DNA from 4 places in the Priestia sp. J2 genome. Region 3 is predicted to be linked to each of the others. Evidence: riboswitches for the same ligand, from Rfam matches in the RefSeq annotation. Region 3 holds a riboswitch; each other region holds the start of a gene.
What was found. Region 3 has a riboswitch for thiamine pyrophosphate ahead of LJY09_RS04505 (acetylornithine deacetylase). Riboswitches for the same ligand answer to the same signal wherever they lie in the genome.
Positions count from the first base shown of each region.

Region 1: it holds a riboswitch for thiamine pyrophosphate, as region 3 does, so the genes downstream of both, LJY09_RS02800 (thiamine phosphate synthase) here and LJY09_RS04505 (acetylornithine deacetylase) in region 3, are expected to answer to the same signal.
Region 2: it holds a riboswitch for thiamine pyrophosphate, as region 3 does, so the genes downstream of both, tenA (thiaminase II) here and LJY09_RS04505 (acetylornithine deacetylase) in region 3, are expected to answer to the same signal.
Region 4: it holds a riboswitch for thiamine pyrophosphate, as region 3 does, so the genes downstream of both, thiC (phosphomethylpyrimidine synthase ThiC) here and LJY09_RS04505 (acetylornithine deacetylase) in region 3, are expected to answer to the same signal.

Region 1 is NZ_CP086208.1:526,005-529,794, reverse strand. It holds gene LJY09_RS02815 (thiazole synthase) at 1-574, opposite strand, end outside; gene thiS (sulfur carrier protein ThiS) at 580-783, opposite strand; gene thiO (glycine oxidase ThiO) at 780-1,907, opposite strand; gene LJY09_RS02800 (thiamine phosphate synthase) at 1,891-2,514, opposite strand; TPP riboswitch at 2,637-2,738, opposite strand; gene LJY09_RS02795 (hypothetical protein) at 2,897-3,112, opposite strand; gene crcB (fluoride efflux transporter CrcB) at 3,160-3,549, opposite strand; gene LJY09_RS02785 (fluoride efflux transporter FluC) at 3,550-3,790, opposite strand, start outside.
Region 2 is NZ_CP086208.1:2,054,641-2,058,430, reverse strand. It holds gene LJY09_RS10340 (TspO/MBR family protein) at 101-847, opposite strand; TPP riboswitch at 1,074-1,172, shown strand; gene tenA (thiaminase II) at 1,269-1,958, shown strand; gene LJY09_RS10330 (aldehyde dehydrogenase) at 1,986-3,386, opposite strand; gene LJY09_RS10325 (ArsR/SmtB family transcription factor) at 3,400-3,702, opposite strand; gene LJY09_RS10320 (SDR family NAD(P)-dependent oxidoreductase) at 3,715-3,790, opposite strand, start outside.
Region 3 is NZ_CP086208.1:867,238-871,027, reverse strand. It holds gene LJY09_RS04515 (ABC transporter ATP-binding protein) at 1-576, opposite strand, end outside; gene tenA (thiaminase II) at 569-1,240, opposite strand; gene LJY09_RS04505 (acetylornithine deacetylase) at 1,246-2,523, opposite strand; TPP riboswitch at 2,638-2,740, opposite strand; gene LJY09_RS04500 (MFS transporter) at 2,920-3,790, opposite strand, start outside.
Region 4 is NZ_CP086208.1:422,607-426,396, reverse strand. It holds gene LJY09_RS02300 (undecaprenyl-diphosphate phosphatase) at 1-789, opposite strand, end outside; gene LJY09_RS02295 (hypothetical protein) at 1,248-1,538, shown strand; TPP riboswitch at 1,620-1,734, shown strand; gene thiC (phosphomethylpyrimidine synthase ThiC) at 1,848-3,617, shown strand; gene LJY09_RS02285 (VanZ family protein) at 3,785-3,790, opposite strand, start outside.

The DNA of each region.
Region 1 (3,790 bases), 340 kb from region 3:
CCGCATCTGAAGCCGTTCCAATACCTGCATCTACAATTACTGGAACAGTTGATTGTTCAATGATAAAACGCATGTTCAACGGATTAATAATACCTTGACCTGAACCGATAGGCGAAGCTCCTGGCATAATGGCATGTACGCCTAACTCCTCTAAACGACGCGCAAGTAAAACATCATCTGATGTGTAAGGTAAAACGGTAAAGCCCTCCTTTAACAGCTCTTCACTAGCTTTTAATGTTTCAACGGGATCAGGAAGCAGCGTTTTATCACATCCAATTACTTCTACTTTCACCATGTCACAAAGTCCAGAAGCTTTAGCTAATTTAGCAATACGTACCGCTTCTTCTGCAGTTTTTGCTCCAGCCGTGTTAGGTAACAGAGTGAAACGCTTCACATCAAGTGCTTCTAGTAAATTAGGCTGATTTTGATCAAAAATATCCATTCGTCTAACAGCAAATGTTAAAATTTCTGTTTCCGACTCTTCTACCGCTTGACGCTGAGTCGTAAAGTCCGGAAATTTCCCTGTTCCTAATAATAAACGTGAATTAAATGTATATTGTCCAATTTTTAACATACTCTTCATCCTCCTCCTACAAATGAAACGACTTCTAATGTATCTCCATCTTTTAAACTTGCAGCACTATGTTCTTCTTTTTGTAAAATGTTCTTGTTTAGCTCAACAATTACCACTCGTTCATGCAGGTTCTGAGCCTGCAACAAGTGCTCGACCGTTTCAATTTCATCTCCAACAGTAACGGTCTTACCATTAATGATTAGATTCAATGAACTCCCTCCATTACTCTCGTTAGCTGAAATGATGTAAAAAATGAATGATTCGGCTCTTTCCCTACCAAAGCATCAGCCATAATTTTTCCAGTTGCAGCACTTAATAAAATACCGTTTCGGTAGTGGCCAAACGCCATGTGTAGATTCGCTATTTCAGGATGCTCTCCTAAATAAGGCCAGCCATCATTTGTTTGTGGACGAAGACCTGACCATGCTTTTTCAAATGTGGCTTCTTTAATAGCCGGCAGAAGCACAGCAGCTTTATCCAGCAGAAATTGAATACCTTGTGCAGAAACGGTCTTAGTAAAATCATGCTGCAGCTTAGTTGCCCCGATTACGATTCTTCCACCAGCCTTTGGCACTAAATAAAAACCTTCATCTAAAAAAATCGTTTTAGAAAGCAGCGGCTTATGACTTTGAAGAGCAATACACTCTCCTTTTACAGGAAATACCTGACCTAAATGTTCAGAAGAAATAAAACGTTTAGCCCATGAGCCTGCTGCGATCACTACTTTTCCTCCATAAAAAGAGCCTTTAGACGTCTGTACACCTTTTACTGTTTCATTTTCCGTAATAAGAGAATGAACGTCACAGTATTCAAATACATCTGCTCCGTGATACAAGGCTCCATGAGCAAGAGCATGTGTTAACTTAGCCGGAGCTAGCTGGCCGTCTCCAGGTATTGTAATGGCTCCGTATATGTCTGGAGAGAGCCCCGGTTCTAACAACCGCGCTTCTTTTACGTCGATCCATCTTACATCTTTGTCCCATTGATGATGCTGATCGGCTTTTTTCTTTAATACGTGTGCATCTTCTTCTGTTACAGCGACTTTTAATAAGCCTTTTTGAATAAGCTCTACGTCGATTGCCGTTTTTTCTTTTAGTTCCTTCACCAGTTCAGGAAACATACTTCTGCTCTTAATAGCAAGGTCTAAAAGAGGACCTTCTTCATCAATTTCAGCTTGAGCACCTAAAATACCAGCAGCTGCACTTGAAGCTTCACAACCAATTTGATTGCGCTCAAGAATGGCTACTGACGCTCCTTGTTTTGACAAATGATAAGCGATAGAAGAGCTAATTATGCCTCCTCCGACTAACAGTACATCATAATGCTGCTTCATTTTCTCCACCTCCAGATGTCCATATATGAGAATATTGTTTGATTGCTTTAAGCGGATCTTGCGCAAGCATGACACCAGACATCACAGCTATACCGTGTGCTCCTGTTTGCAGCACCTCTTTGGCATTTACAGGTGTAATTCCACCAATCGCAATAACTGGTATCTTCACAGCGTCTACTACTTCTTTTAACGCTGCTATCCCTCGGCTTTTTAATTCTTTTTTTGAATGAGTTGAATAAATATGTCCGTATAGAATATAGTGAGCTCCATCTTTTTCAGCTTCTAGAGCTTCTTCCACAGAGTGAACTGATTTTCCGACAATAAGAGAAGGAAATGCGTCTCTAACGCACGAAACGTCTAAACTATGATAGGCAAGCTGCACCCCTTTTGCTTTTAAAGCATGCGCTACATCAACTCGGTCATTTACAATAATTTTAGAGCGACAAAATGGCAGGCTTTCTAGTAAACATTGAATCTGCTTTGCCGTTTTCTTTTTTTCTCTAATATGAATGGCACCCGCAAAAGGCACGATAGCCGTTAAAATGTCCCGAACCTCTTCAATTGGCTGCTTATCTGTTGTAATGACATGAAATTTAGGAATATCCATATGATCGAAACCTTTCCATTCAGAATAAAGAGAAATTTCAATCACTTTATCTTGTGTAGAGGGCTTTATTACATACAAAAAAACCACCCTACAACGTAGAGTGGTTAGCATGTATCGTTATGTAAACATGATCGCCACTTCCCTACGCTGGTACAAACCAGATCAGGTTCAAAGGGTCCGAAATGCATTCGTCTCAGCTTCAAAAAGCTCCCCTAGTGATTGCTATTTATTGATTTTGTTTTTGCACTTAAAATTATAACACAACTAGATGTAAATACAATATCTCTTTATGCTCTTACGGCTCTCTTCCTTTTATAGATGTATCTTTTAAGCTTCTTTACTAAGAGGCCCGGCGCACCGCACCATTCTGCTTTTTATATCGTTAGTAATCGGTATAGTCGTCAAATTCTTCTTTGTCTTTTTCCTTTTTCCGATCCCATATAAACAGCAGGAGTAACATAATAAAAGTTAGAATATAAAAACCGTAAAAAATAAATGCCGCCACAACATTTATAAATAAAAATAAAAAACCGATGATCTGACCTGCAACAGCAACAATCAACAAAATGTATTTCCAAACTTCTGCTTTTCTATCCATTCTCTACTTCTCCGTCTTTTTGTTTTTCCCTACTAGAAACGTTCTCTTTATTTAAATAAAAACGTTCCTGCCAGTAAACCGACTGTAAATAAACCAATTGTTCCAAATGCTGAAATCCCCACGTACACCAACATTTTCTGATAAGATTTTTCTCGAATTAACTGCACGGTTTCCACACTAAACGTTGAAAAAGTGGTAAAAGCCCCGAAAAAACCAATGCCGATCATTAGAAATATTGAATCATTATAAGCATGACTCGGAACCTTTCCATAATAACTACCGTAAAAAAGACCAAGTCCAAACGCACCAAGCAAGTTAACAAACAGCATTGATACTGGAAAAGGAGGATTTGAAGCTGTTTTTGTAACCTTTAATCCCAAAAGATAACGGCATATGCCTCCAGCTGCCCCCCCAAGTGCCAAGCTCACTATGCTCATTTACTTCACCTCATGTACTTTTACTAAATTTTTTCCTGCCGTTTCACCGCATAGATAGCCTGCTAAAGCAAAAAGGATTCCGCCTACTAAAGAGACAATGAAATAAATGGCTCCACCCCATAAATAATGCTGAGTGAGAGAAACGAAGTCTCCTGCAAACGTTGAATACGTGGTAAAACCGCCGCATAAGCCCACGCCTAGTCCAAGCTTGATCCATTCCTTTGGCTGTTTCCACGCAAAA
Region 2 (3,790 bases), 1.2 Mb from region 3:
CTTTTGGTATTTTAATTAGCTTAATTGCTTTTACAGCTGCTTTTTTACAATCAAAAGAGCATCATAAAAAGCTCTAGCTTACAAAAGCTAGAGCTTCTTTTTAAAAACGTCTATAGCGTTTAATCAGTCCCACAATAATAGCAATTGCTAATAAAACAATCGAGATGATAACAGTAATGACAATTGGCTGATTTCCACTTTGTTTCACCGCAATGGCAATATAAGCCCAAATAAAAACAAGCGGATAAACAGCGTCTCGGTTTTTTAATGTAAACATAATGCCCAGCGCAGCCCCTACCAGCAGCATAATAATCGTCCATGCTAACTCATTTAGGCCAAGTAAGTGCTGTATTCCATTTGCTTGAAATACGACAAATACATTAACAATAGTCGCAACAGAAATCCATCCAAGATAAAGCGAAATCGGCAGACGCATAAACCATGTCGTCATCCGAGAATGCTGAATAATGGAATATACAATCATTAATGTGCCTAAAATAAAGAGCATAACTAAAAGGGATAACTTATAGTAATCGTTTTGGAAAATAAAGATCCACGCACTATTTAACAAACAGTTTAGAAAAAACCAAATGCCGATACGTGCATATATTTCCTTTTGATCTTCTCTTGCAAAAAATTGGCGTATAACCCAAATGGTTAATAACAAATAAATAACGCCCCAGATAGCAAAGGCATAACCGGCTGGTGTAAACAACGTAGGAACTTGCGCAGAAGCCTCTGCCGTTGTTTTGCCTCCTATTGGAATCGCATTTGCTAAATAATTCACAAGAAGTGTAATAGCCAAGCCTACTGTATTTAATACAGCATACAAACGAAATTTTGCCATTTTGTTCTCTCCTTTCTTCTATTTATATGGGAATGTTTCGGAGACGAAAACGGCTCTTCCCTTCATTAATACCTCTTCTTCCCTAAAAATATGCATTTTTAAACAAAAATGATTAAAAATAGCTTCAAGAAGCTACCTCTTTAAGAGATAAAAACCGTTAGGGAACAATTTTCCGTAACGCTTTCTATTTTTCAGAATATATGGTAAGTTAAACATAGACTAATAGGAAGTCCACTAGGGGTGCCGACCGGCTGAGACAAGTTTTCTTGATCCCTTTGAACCTGATCTGGCTCATACCAGCGTAGGAAAGTGGCAATGTTCAGTTTTGTACTGTCCTTTGCCACTCCGTTTATAAACGGAGTGTTTTTTATTTCCTTTATGTGCTTGTTTGTGACTTCCTCATAATTAAAGGAGGATTTTGATGTCATTTTCATCTCAATTAAGACAAGAAGCAAACTATATTTACGAAGCCATTTTTAACCACCCTTTTATTAAAGGAATTGCTGAAGGAGACGTGCCAAAAGAAGCGCTTATTCACTACGTTTCTCAAGACTACGAATACTTAACAGCATTTGTCCGCATTTACGGCGCTGCTTTAACAAAATGCCGTACGCGTACCGAAATGGAAGCCTTTAATGCCGGCATTTCTACGGTATTACATAGTGAAGTACACCCTCATAATAATTTTTGTGAAGTAGCAGGCGTACGCTATGAAGACCTCCACACTGAGGCTCTTTCACCAACGGCCAGCCACTACATTAACCATATGACAAGCGTTGCGCATACAGGCAGCTTAGCGGAAATCATTGCCGTGCTTCTTCCATGTCCGTGGACGTACGTTGAAATTGGCCAGCGCATTACAGAACAAGTAAATCCATCTCCTTCTCATCCTTTTTATGAATGGATTCAGTTTTATAATAATGAAGAAATGAATGGCACAACACAATGGTTTTGTAACAAACTTGATGAACTCACCGAGCAAGCGACTGAAGAAGAACGTAATCGTATGAAAGATCACTTTATCAAAAGCTGTGAGCTGGAGTATTTATTTTGGGAAATGGCGTATACACAAGAAAAATGGCCGCTTTCTCAGCTTTCACTTTCAAAATAACGAAAAAGCCTCCTATCAGGAGGCTTTTTATTTCAATAATTTTTTAATCATTTTCAAGTTTTGTTTCTCTGAAGGATAGCGGAATGACAAATCAAACTTGGTTGTTTGAGACAGCATGCTTTTAAAATGAGAAAATGTCTGAAAGCTGTCTTTTCCATGATATTGGCCCGTACCGCTTTCTCCAACTCCGCCAAAGGGTAAATATGGCGTAGCGATATGCATAAGCGTATCATTTATACAGCCTCCTCCAAATGAAAGACGCTCCGTTATGACGTTTTGTACATTTGCACTTTCCGTAAACAAGTAAAGAGCTAACGGCTTAGCTTTTTCTTGAACTTTATGAATAACTTCGTCTAACGTTTCGTATTCAATCATAGGAAGAATAGGCCCAAAAATTTCTTCTTGCATAACGTCTGATGTCCAGCTTACTTCACTTAACACCGTAGGTTCTATTGTGAGCGTACTTTTATTATACCCGCCTCCAACTATAGCGTTTCCGTCTTTTAAAAACTCAACTAGCCGAATAAAATGGCGCTCACTGACAATACGGCCGTAGCGCTCACTTTCAAGCGGATTACTACCGTAAAATTGATAAATCGCTTCGCGAAGTTTCTCCACTAGCTGCGCTTTTACCTTTTTATGCACGAGCAAATAATCGGGAGCAACGCACGTTTGGCCTGCATTCATTCCTTTGCCAAACATAATTCGCTTCGCTGCAAGATCTAGGTTTGCATCTTCATGTACAATGCACGGACTTTTTCCTCCTAGCTCCAGCGTGACGGGAATAAGCTGCTTCCCTGCTTCTTGCATAATAATTTTCCCTACATTTACACTTCCCGTAAAGAAAATATAATCGAGGGGCTGTTTTAAAAGCAGGCTCGTCGTGTCTACAGCGCCTTCAATCACGGTCACAAATGCTGGATCAAAAGCCTCAGCTAGTAATTCTTGTATAACCCGAGATACGCTAGGCGTTAATTCAGAAGGCTTTATAATCGCCGTGTTTCCAGCGGCAATCGCTCCTACTAAAGGAGACAGCGCTAATTGAAACGGATAGTTCCACGGAGCAATAATTAACGCGACTCCATACGGTTCAGGAACAATTTTCCCTTTAGAGCCCACGTGTGTTAAAGCGGTTTTTACTTTTTTAGGCTTCATCCATTTTGCTAAATGCTTAAGCGTAAACCGAATTTCCTCTAGTAAAATCCCAATTTCCGACGTGTACGCCTCTACTTCGGATTTATTCAAGTCTTGTTTTAAAGCATCCATAATTCTCTGCTCGTTTTGTTTGACTGCGTCTCTGAGCTTATTCAGCGCTTGAATGCGGCTGCTGATGCTCTTTGTCTTTTGTGCATAGAAATACTGCTTTTGTGTAGAGACAATATGTTCAATGACCGTTTCATCTGTGATATAGAATTGCTCGTGGTTCATCTCTTTCATCTCCCTATAAACATTCAGCTTCAACTGTAGCAAGCAAGCTTTTTAATAGCTCAACTGCCTCGTTTAAAGCTAATGAATAATATCTCTGCGTTCCTTTTTGCTCAATTTGCACAAGCTTTTGATCACGTAAAATTTTTAAATGATGAGAAATTGCCGGTCGTGATAAAGTAGACTCGTTTGCAATTTCATTAACGGTTAAAGGCTCTTTTTCCGCGAGCAGCAAAATAATATCTTGTCTTGCTGAATCACTTAGAGCCTGAAAAATAGGAATGCTGGCACGAAATAACTCCACTGCTTTTTCACTCATAAATATTCTCCTTTATTTAATTTCTTGTGTTCTGCGGACAACGGATGAAAGCCACTTTCTTGGTACAAAGCGCGGGATGAAGGTGGCG
Region 3 (3,790 bases):
AGTGATAAATAAGATGCTATGCTTACGCTTTTGCCATTGGTCAAGCAGCCATTCCTGCATCGATAAACGTGTGATTGCATCAAGTGCACTAAAAGGCTCATCTAAAAGCAGCACGTTAGAACCGCTTAATACCGTCCGAAGAAAAGAAACGCGCTGCTTCATCCCTCCGGATAAATCACTTGGAAAACGGTTTTCATACCCTTTTAGGCCAAACTCTTCAAGCAGCTGAGACACTTGCTTATGAGCACTTGCTTTTGATACATTGTGAAGCTCAAGAGGCAGTGCTGCATTGTCTAGAATCGTACGCCACGGAAGCAGCAAATCTTGCTGCGGCATATAGCCTACTTTTCCTAGTCGCTTTTCATAAGACTTTCCGTTAATCACGATATCGCCTTCACTCTGCTGTTCAAGACCTGTAATGAGACGAAACAACGTACTTTTCCCAGAGCCGCTCGCTCCAACGATACTGACAAACTCGCCTTCTTTCACGTCTAAGTTTAATGATTTTAAAATCGCTTGATCACCGTTCTTGTACGTAAAACTGACGTTTTGAAAAGATAACACAGACCTATTCATGAATTGGCCACATCGCTTCGTTATAAGCCATATCCCAGAACATATACTCAAAACGCGTCGTATTCAAGAAAATTTCTTCAAGCTTTTCTAATTCCACTTCTGATTTATCTTCAGTAAGTGAGTCAAATAAATTGATACACCATGTCGCCAGTTCTCCAAATTCTTCTGAGCTGTACATTTCAATCCACTCACGGTAAAACTCATTGTTAGCTCCAGGCTTTTCACTAAGTTCTTTTCCTATTTCCCAGTAGCTCCACATACAAGGCAAAAGAGCGGCTACTAATTCAGCTAATGTTCCACTTTGACCAACGTGCAGCATATAGTGCGTGTATGCAAGCGTTGTAGGAGATGGCTGCGCTTTTTCTAATTCTTTTTCGCTGATTTCAAATTTCTTGGCATACTCACGGTGCAGACTCATTTCTTCGTTTAATGTAGAATCTAAAAGGGCTGCAAATTTCCCCATCGTTTGAAGATCGGTAGCTTTCATGGCTCCAATCGCAAATAATTTGGCATAATCAATTAGGTAAAGGTAATCTTGAATCATGTAGAAGCGAAACTTCTCCTTTTCAAGCGTTCCATCTCCCATCCCCTGTACGAAGGGATGATTATGATTTTGACGCCAAATAGGCTGCAGCTTTTCGTATAATCGTTCACTAAATTTCATGATGATCACTCCTTATGCGTATGCAGCCACGTATAAATGAACTGCACTATCACTTTTGTATATTGAACAAGCTGATTAATATCTAATTGTTCGTTCACAGCATGTGCATTTGCTAAATTTCCCGGACCGTAAATAGCGGCGGGAATTCCCGCATCAGCTAGCCATCCCCCGTCTGTTACGCTAGTTGACACATCAATTGGAGGCTTTTTCCCTTCCATTTGTTCATGAGTATTTGCAAGCAGCTGCACTCCTGCATGATTTTCATCAATTTCTAATGACGGAAAGATTTCTCCTCTGTCTTCAATCATTGATGTGCCTCCCCATTCAAAGGTTGGCAGATTATCTTTTAACCATGGATCTGCTTTTGCAATAGCTATAATATATTCTTCCACTTCTTTTGATACTTGGTCGTACGATTCATTAGGATAATAGTGAACGGTGATCCACAGCCTGCATTCATCTGCAATAAAAGCAGCATGTCTTCCGCCTTCGATTACTGCTGGATTAATCGTATTTGTCCCTGGCAAAAATCCTGGATAGCTCTTTGTAACAGCCCAGTGACGCTCCAATTCTTGTAGCCCTCCGATCACTTTTGCCATCTTTTCAATAGCGCTTGCGGCTAACAGCCCTCCTCCAGCATGAATCATACTTCGGCGTGTACCGTCATGATAGGTTTTACTGCTTTTTATCGTAATCCATCCCGTGATCACTCCGCCTTGACCTTGAATATGTAAATCACTTGTATCGACTACAAGCGCAAAATCAGCTGTATACCCTTTCTGACAGCATTGCAGCGTACCTGCCTCTCCTACTTCTTCTCCTACAACGGATTCAAAAATCAAGTCTCCTGGCAGCTCGATTCCTGCTTCTGTTAAAAGCTGCACAGCAAATAATGCTCCCGCCAAACCGCCTTTCATATCAGCAACTCCGCGTCCAATTATCATATTGTCTTTCACAACAGCTTCAAACGGATTGGTTTCCCAATTTTCATTTTCTTGTACCTCAGCAACATCCATATGGCCGTTAATAATCAAGCTTTGATAGTCAGCCGATTTTTGTCCTTTTAACGTTCCCACTACGATAGGGTCGTTAGAATATAAGTCCCACATATCAATGGAAAAACCGCAGTTTTTAAGAAAATCCGCTACGTACAGCTGCGCTTCATGAGAATTTCGTGCAGGAGGCGCTGGCGTTTTATACGAAACAAGCGTTGTTAATAACTGGATTAACTCTCCTTTGCGCTCCTCTACCTGTTTGACAAGCAAATCAATTGTTTCTTTCATGTATGACACCTTCCTTTACGCATAAAAAAACACTTCTTTCGCAGGAAAGAAGTGTTTTTGTTTATGTACACAAAATTATTATAACGAGTTCGTAAGGAAATCCCATACAAAACATCCATTACAATACCTCTTTCCTACGCTAGTATTACCTAGTTCAGGTTATAAGGGTTAAGACTTATCGTCTCTCTCAGCTTCGAAAGCACCCCTAGTGGTGTTGTATCTCTATGAAATTAATCTATTATCATATGTTTACCTGTAATAGTTTTATCATAGTAAAGCGTTTTATTCAATAGAAAGGTTCATGACATGGTAATGAAAATAGTTTCCTTTTTAGTAGTAAAAGAAAAAGCACACACCTTTTTCATGCAGTGTGTGCTCTTTGTTTTTGTGACATTACTAGTTAGCTATTGGCTTCTTTAAAAATACGCCATAACTAATAGCACCAATTAAAAGCAGTCCTGCTCCTAACAGGAAAACCGCCGTAAAAGTTCCCGTTGCATCTAATATAAACCCTGTTACGATAGGAGCCATTGCCGCTCCTAGAAATCCACCGAAGTTCTGAATAGCGCCGAGTGAAGCAACTTGTTCCTTTGGTGCAATATCCGCCGCTAGAGTCCAAATGACGCCTGATGGCAGCTGTGACGCGAAGTAGCCAATCGACAATAAGACAATACTTAAGGCTGCATTATCAATAAAAGGAACGGGTGCTACCGATGCTGCGGCTAAGATTGCCCCGCCTACAATTGGTATTTTTCTTGCCGTTACTGCATTAATTCCTTTTCGAATAAATCTATCTGAAATTACACCACCAAGCAACACTCCTATGATTCCTGCTAGAAACGGAATAGCAGCAATCCAGCCCGTTTGTTTTAGGCTAAAACCGCGCTCTGTTTCTAAGTAGCTAGGAAGCCAAGTTAAATAAACCCATATCGTAAACATAATTCCGAAATTCCCGATAATCATAAACCATGTGCTTTTATATTTAAACAGCTGTGACCATTTTGCTTGTGAGGTATGACTGATTTTTATTTCTTCTTTAGGGACAGCTTTCACTTTATTGGCAACATAATCCGGATCTCGGTATATCTTTAGCCAAACAAACATCACAATAAAGCCTGCTGCTCCTATAACAACAAACATTCCTCTCCAACTCATTGTTAAAAGCAGTACCGTTAGAAGTGGCGGAGCAATCGCATTAGCAATTTGAGACCCTGTATTAATAATCGAAGTAGGAAGGCCGCGCTCTTCTTTTTTAAACCATCTTTCC
Region 4 (3,790 bases), 440 kb from region 3:
AATTCGATAAATGGCAAACGGAACTAATTTAATGCGGTTGATTAATTTTAAGAAAAAGCGAATCGATATAAGCGCAAAAATAAAGGCGCTGATAAAACCAGCAATAAAAAACGGTAGTGCATCTGATGTGAAATACTGCCAGTTTTTAACCAATGAAAGTCCACTTGCTCCTGCCATAATTGGCACTGCCATAATAAATGTAAAATCTGCGGCTGCCTTATGGCTCATTCCAAGAAGAACCCCTCCTGAAATCGTTGAGCCTGAACGAGAAAAACCTGGCCAAAGAGCAATACATTGAAACAGTCCTATACCTAGTGCTTGTCCATAAGACATTTGGTCCACCGTCTCTACACGCGGACGTTTAGGTCCAAACAAATCTGCTAGAATCATTAATACAGCTCCGACCACTAAGCCAATTAGCACCGTATTTAAAGAAAACAAATGTTCATCAATGTAATCATCAAACAAAAGTCCTAACACTCCTGCGGGTAACAAACCAACAATTACCTGCATTAAATTTAAGCGATTTGTCGGTCCAATTGCAGCAGCTGGTTTTTTTCCCAATCCTAATAAATTAATAAAACGATCTTTAAAAATAACAACTACTGCTAAGATCGACCCTAGCTGAATAACAATCTTAAATGTATTAGCTACTGGAGATGAAAATAATTCTTTTGAATTTAACCACAGGTCATCCACAATAATCATATGCCCAGTTGACGAAACGGGAGCAAACTCTGTTAAACCTTCTACAATCCCTAAAATGATTGCTACAATAATTTCCCACATAAAGCTATGTACCTTGCCTTTCTTTCAAATTAATAAGCTTATCGCTTCGTTTTACATGCTCAACTATTTTCCTATTTTGACACTTGCTTTTTTATCATAATTGTTAAAACTATGAAATACAATGTGTATTTGCAAAAAGATAAGAATCTTTAATAATTTGTAATAAAAAGCTTACATGCTACAACCAAAAAACACGATATCAGCTTTTATTTATTTTAAAAAGCAGTCACTATGTTCAGTATAAATTCTGGTCCCTTAGCTAAAAATGAATCATCTAGACTATTTTTCTTTAGTGTGAAAAAATGACTAAATCATTATGTTTTTTCCATCCCCCTTTACTGTCATCTATCATTTTAATCCAATAGGGCTGACTTATACGACATATCCCCTAAGTAATTTGAAACTTTTTTCTCTCTTTTCTCGTATATAGTAGTATCTTTTTTAGGAGGCTTTTTACTATGAATGGAAATGTACGTACAATGAAATGGGTCACTGCTGGGTATGAAGCCTTGCTGGGAATTCCTTTAATTGGCGCGGGAATTGTTATGGGCTTTAGCTATACTCCTCTTTTTATTGGATTTATTCTTCATGCTATCACACTCATTTTAGCTAATAGACGAGGGTTATCTGCTTATGGAAACATACTAGGGCTTGTTACCTCACTGGTTGCTTGGATTCCATTTTTGGGATTTATCATGCATATTATTACAGCTATTGTGATTGCAATCGATGCTGCTAGACAACGCTAATTGTCTAGCTTTTTTTATTTAAGGGTTGATTTTTTACCGAATGATGGTAAACTTAAGCCGTAAATTGAATAATTTGAATGTTATTTCTACTAGGGGTGTCTGATAGCTCAGACTGAGAGAAGAGTGCAATAAAACTCTTTAACCCTTTGAACCTGATTTGGGTTATACCAGCGGAGGGAAGTAGTCTTGAAAAGAATAGTATAGTTTTATTCTTTTTTTGCCTATTCCATCGGGTTCTGTCTATCACAGAACCCGATTTTTTTATGGTTCGGTATAGCTACACTTTATGCGAAACCGGAGGAATATGTAATGTCAAAACAAAATGTATCAGTTTCTATGAAAAAGCCTTTTCCAAACAGTCACAAAGTATATGTCCAAGGATCCAGACAAGACCTTAAAGTACCTATGCGTGAAATTCATCAGTCTCCTACTACAGGGTCTTTTGGTGAAGAAGAAAATAGTCCCGTACGTGTATACGACACGAGCGGTGTTTATACAGATCCCTCTTATGAAATTAATTTACAAAAAGGATTACCGGCTCTGCGCGAAAAGTGGATTGCAGAACGAAACGATGTAGAAACATATCAAGGCCGTACGGTTCAGCCACAGGATAACGGTTATTATGACGGTGATCCAAGAGATCAGTACGAGCGCTTTATCACTAAACGTTTACCTTTGCGCGCGAAAAAAAATCAAAATGTAACGCAAATGCACTATGCGAAAAAAGGAGTCATCACGCCCGAAATGGAATTTATCGCTATTCGTGAACAGATGAATCCTGAAATTGTGCGTGAAGAAGTAGCAAGAGGACGTGCGATTATCCCTAATAATATCAATCACCCTGAGAGCGAACCGATGATTATCGGCCGCAAATTCCATGTGAAAATTAATGCTAATATCGGAAATTCAGCTATTCGTTCAGCTATTGAAGATGAAGTAGAAAAAATGACATGGGCAACGCGTTGGGGAGCCGATACAATTATGGATCTATCAACAGGAAAGGATATCCACACAACACGCGAATGGATTATCCGCAACTCGCCTGTTCCTGTAGGGACCGTTCCTATTTACCAAGCGCTTGAAAAAGTAAAAGGCGTAGCAGAAGATCTAACGTGGGAAGCATACCGCGATACATTAATTGAACAAGCAGAACAAGGTGTTGATTACTTTACTATTCACGCAGGTGTTCTTTTACGTTATATTCCTCTGACAGCGAAACGTACGACAGGTATTGTTTCACGCGGAGGATCCATCTTGGCGCAGTGGTGTTTAGCTCATCATGAAGAGAATTTTTTATATACTCGCTTTGAAGAAATCTGTGAAATCTGTAAAGCATACGATATTGCTATTTCGCTTGGCGATGGGCTACGTCCTGGTTCCATTGCAGATGCTAATGATGAGGCACAGTTCGGTGAATTAGAAACGCTTGGTGAATTAACTAAAATTGCTTGGAAACACGATGTTCAAGTTATGATTGAAGGTCCTGGACATGTTCCAATGCATCTCATCAAAGAAAACGTAGATAAACAAATGGAAATATGCCAGGAAGCTCCCTTCTATACTCTTGGACCGCTTACAACCGACATCGCTCCAGGCTATGACCATATTACATCAGGTATTGGTGCTGCAATGATTGGCTGGTTTGGGACAGCTATGCTTTGCTACGTAACGCCAAAAGAACATTTAGGACTCCCGAATAAAGAAGACGTTCGCGAAGGCGTTATCACCTATAAAATTGCTGCGCATGCTGCTGACCTAGCAAAAGGCCATCCAGGAGCACAAAAACGCGATAATGCTCTGTCTAAAGCAAGATTTGAATTTAGATGGAATGATCAATTTAACCTGTCACTAGATCCAGAGCGCGCAAAAGAATATCACGATGAAACACTTCCCGCTGAAGGTGCTAAAACAGCCCATTTCTGTTCAATGTGTGGACCTAAATTCTGTTCGATGCGTATTTCTCAAGATATTCGTAACATGGCTCAAGAAAATGAAAAAGATGTAAACGAAGTAAGAAAAGAAGGAATGAAAGAAAAAGCTAAAGAGTTTGTTAACAGTGGTTCAAATATCTATCAATAATGAAGTAGAACAGCTAAAAAAACAAATTAAGCAGCTTGAAGGAAAGTTATTATTTGTTCAGCAAAATTGTCAGCACATTATCGTTGAATCCTCACATTCTTCCGTAAGACGCTGCATTAAGTGTTTCTATCAACAAGATGCAAAAAGGACTTCGTAAAGAAGTCCTTTCATCT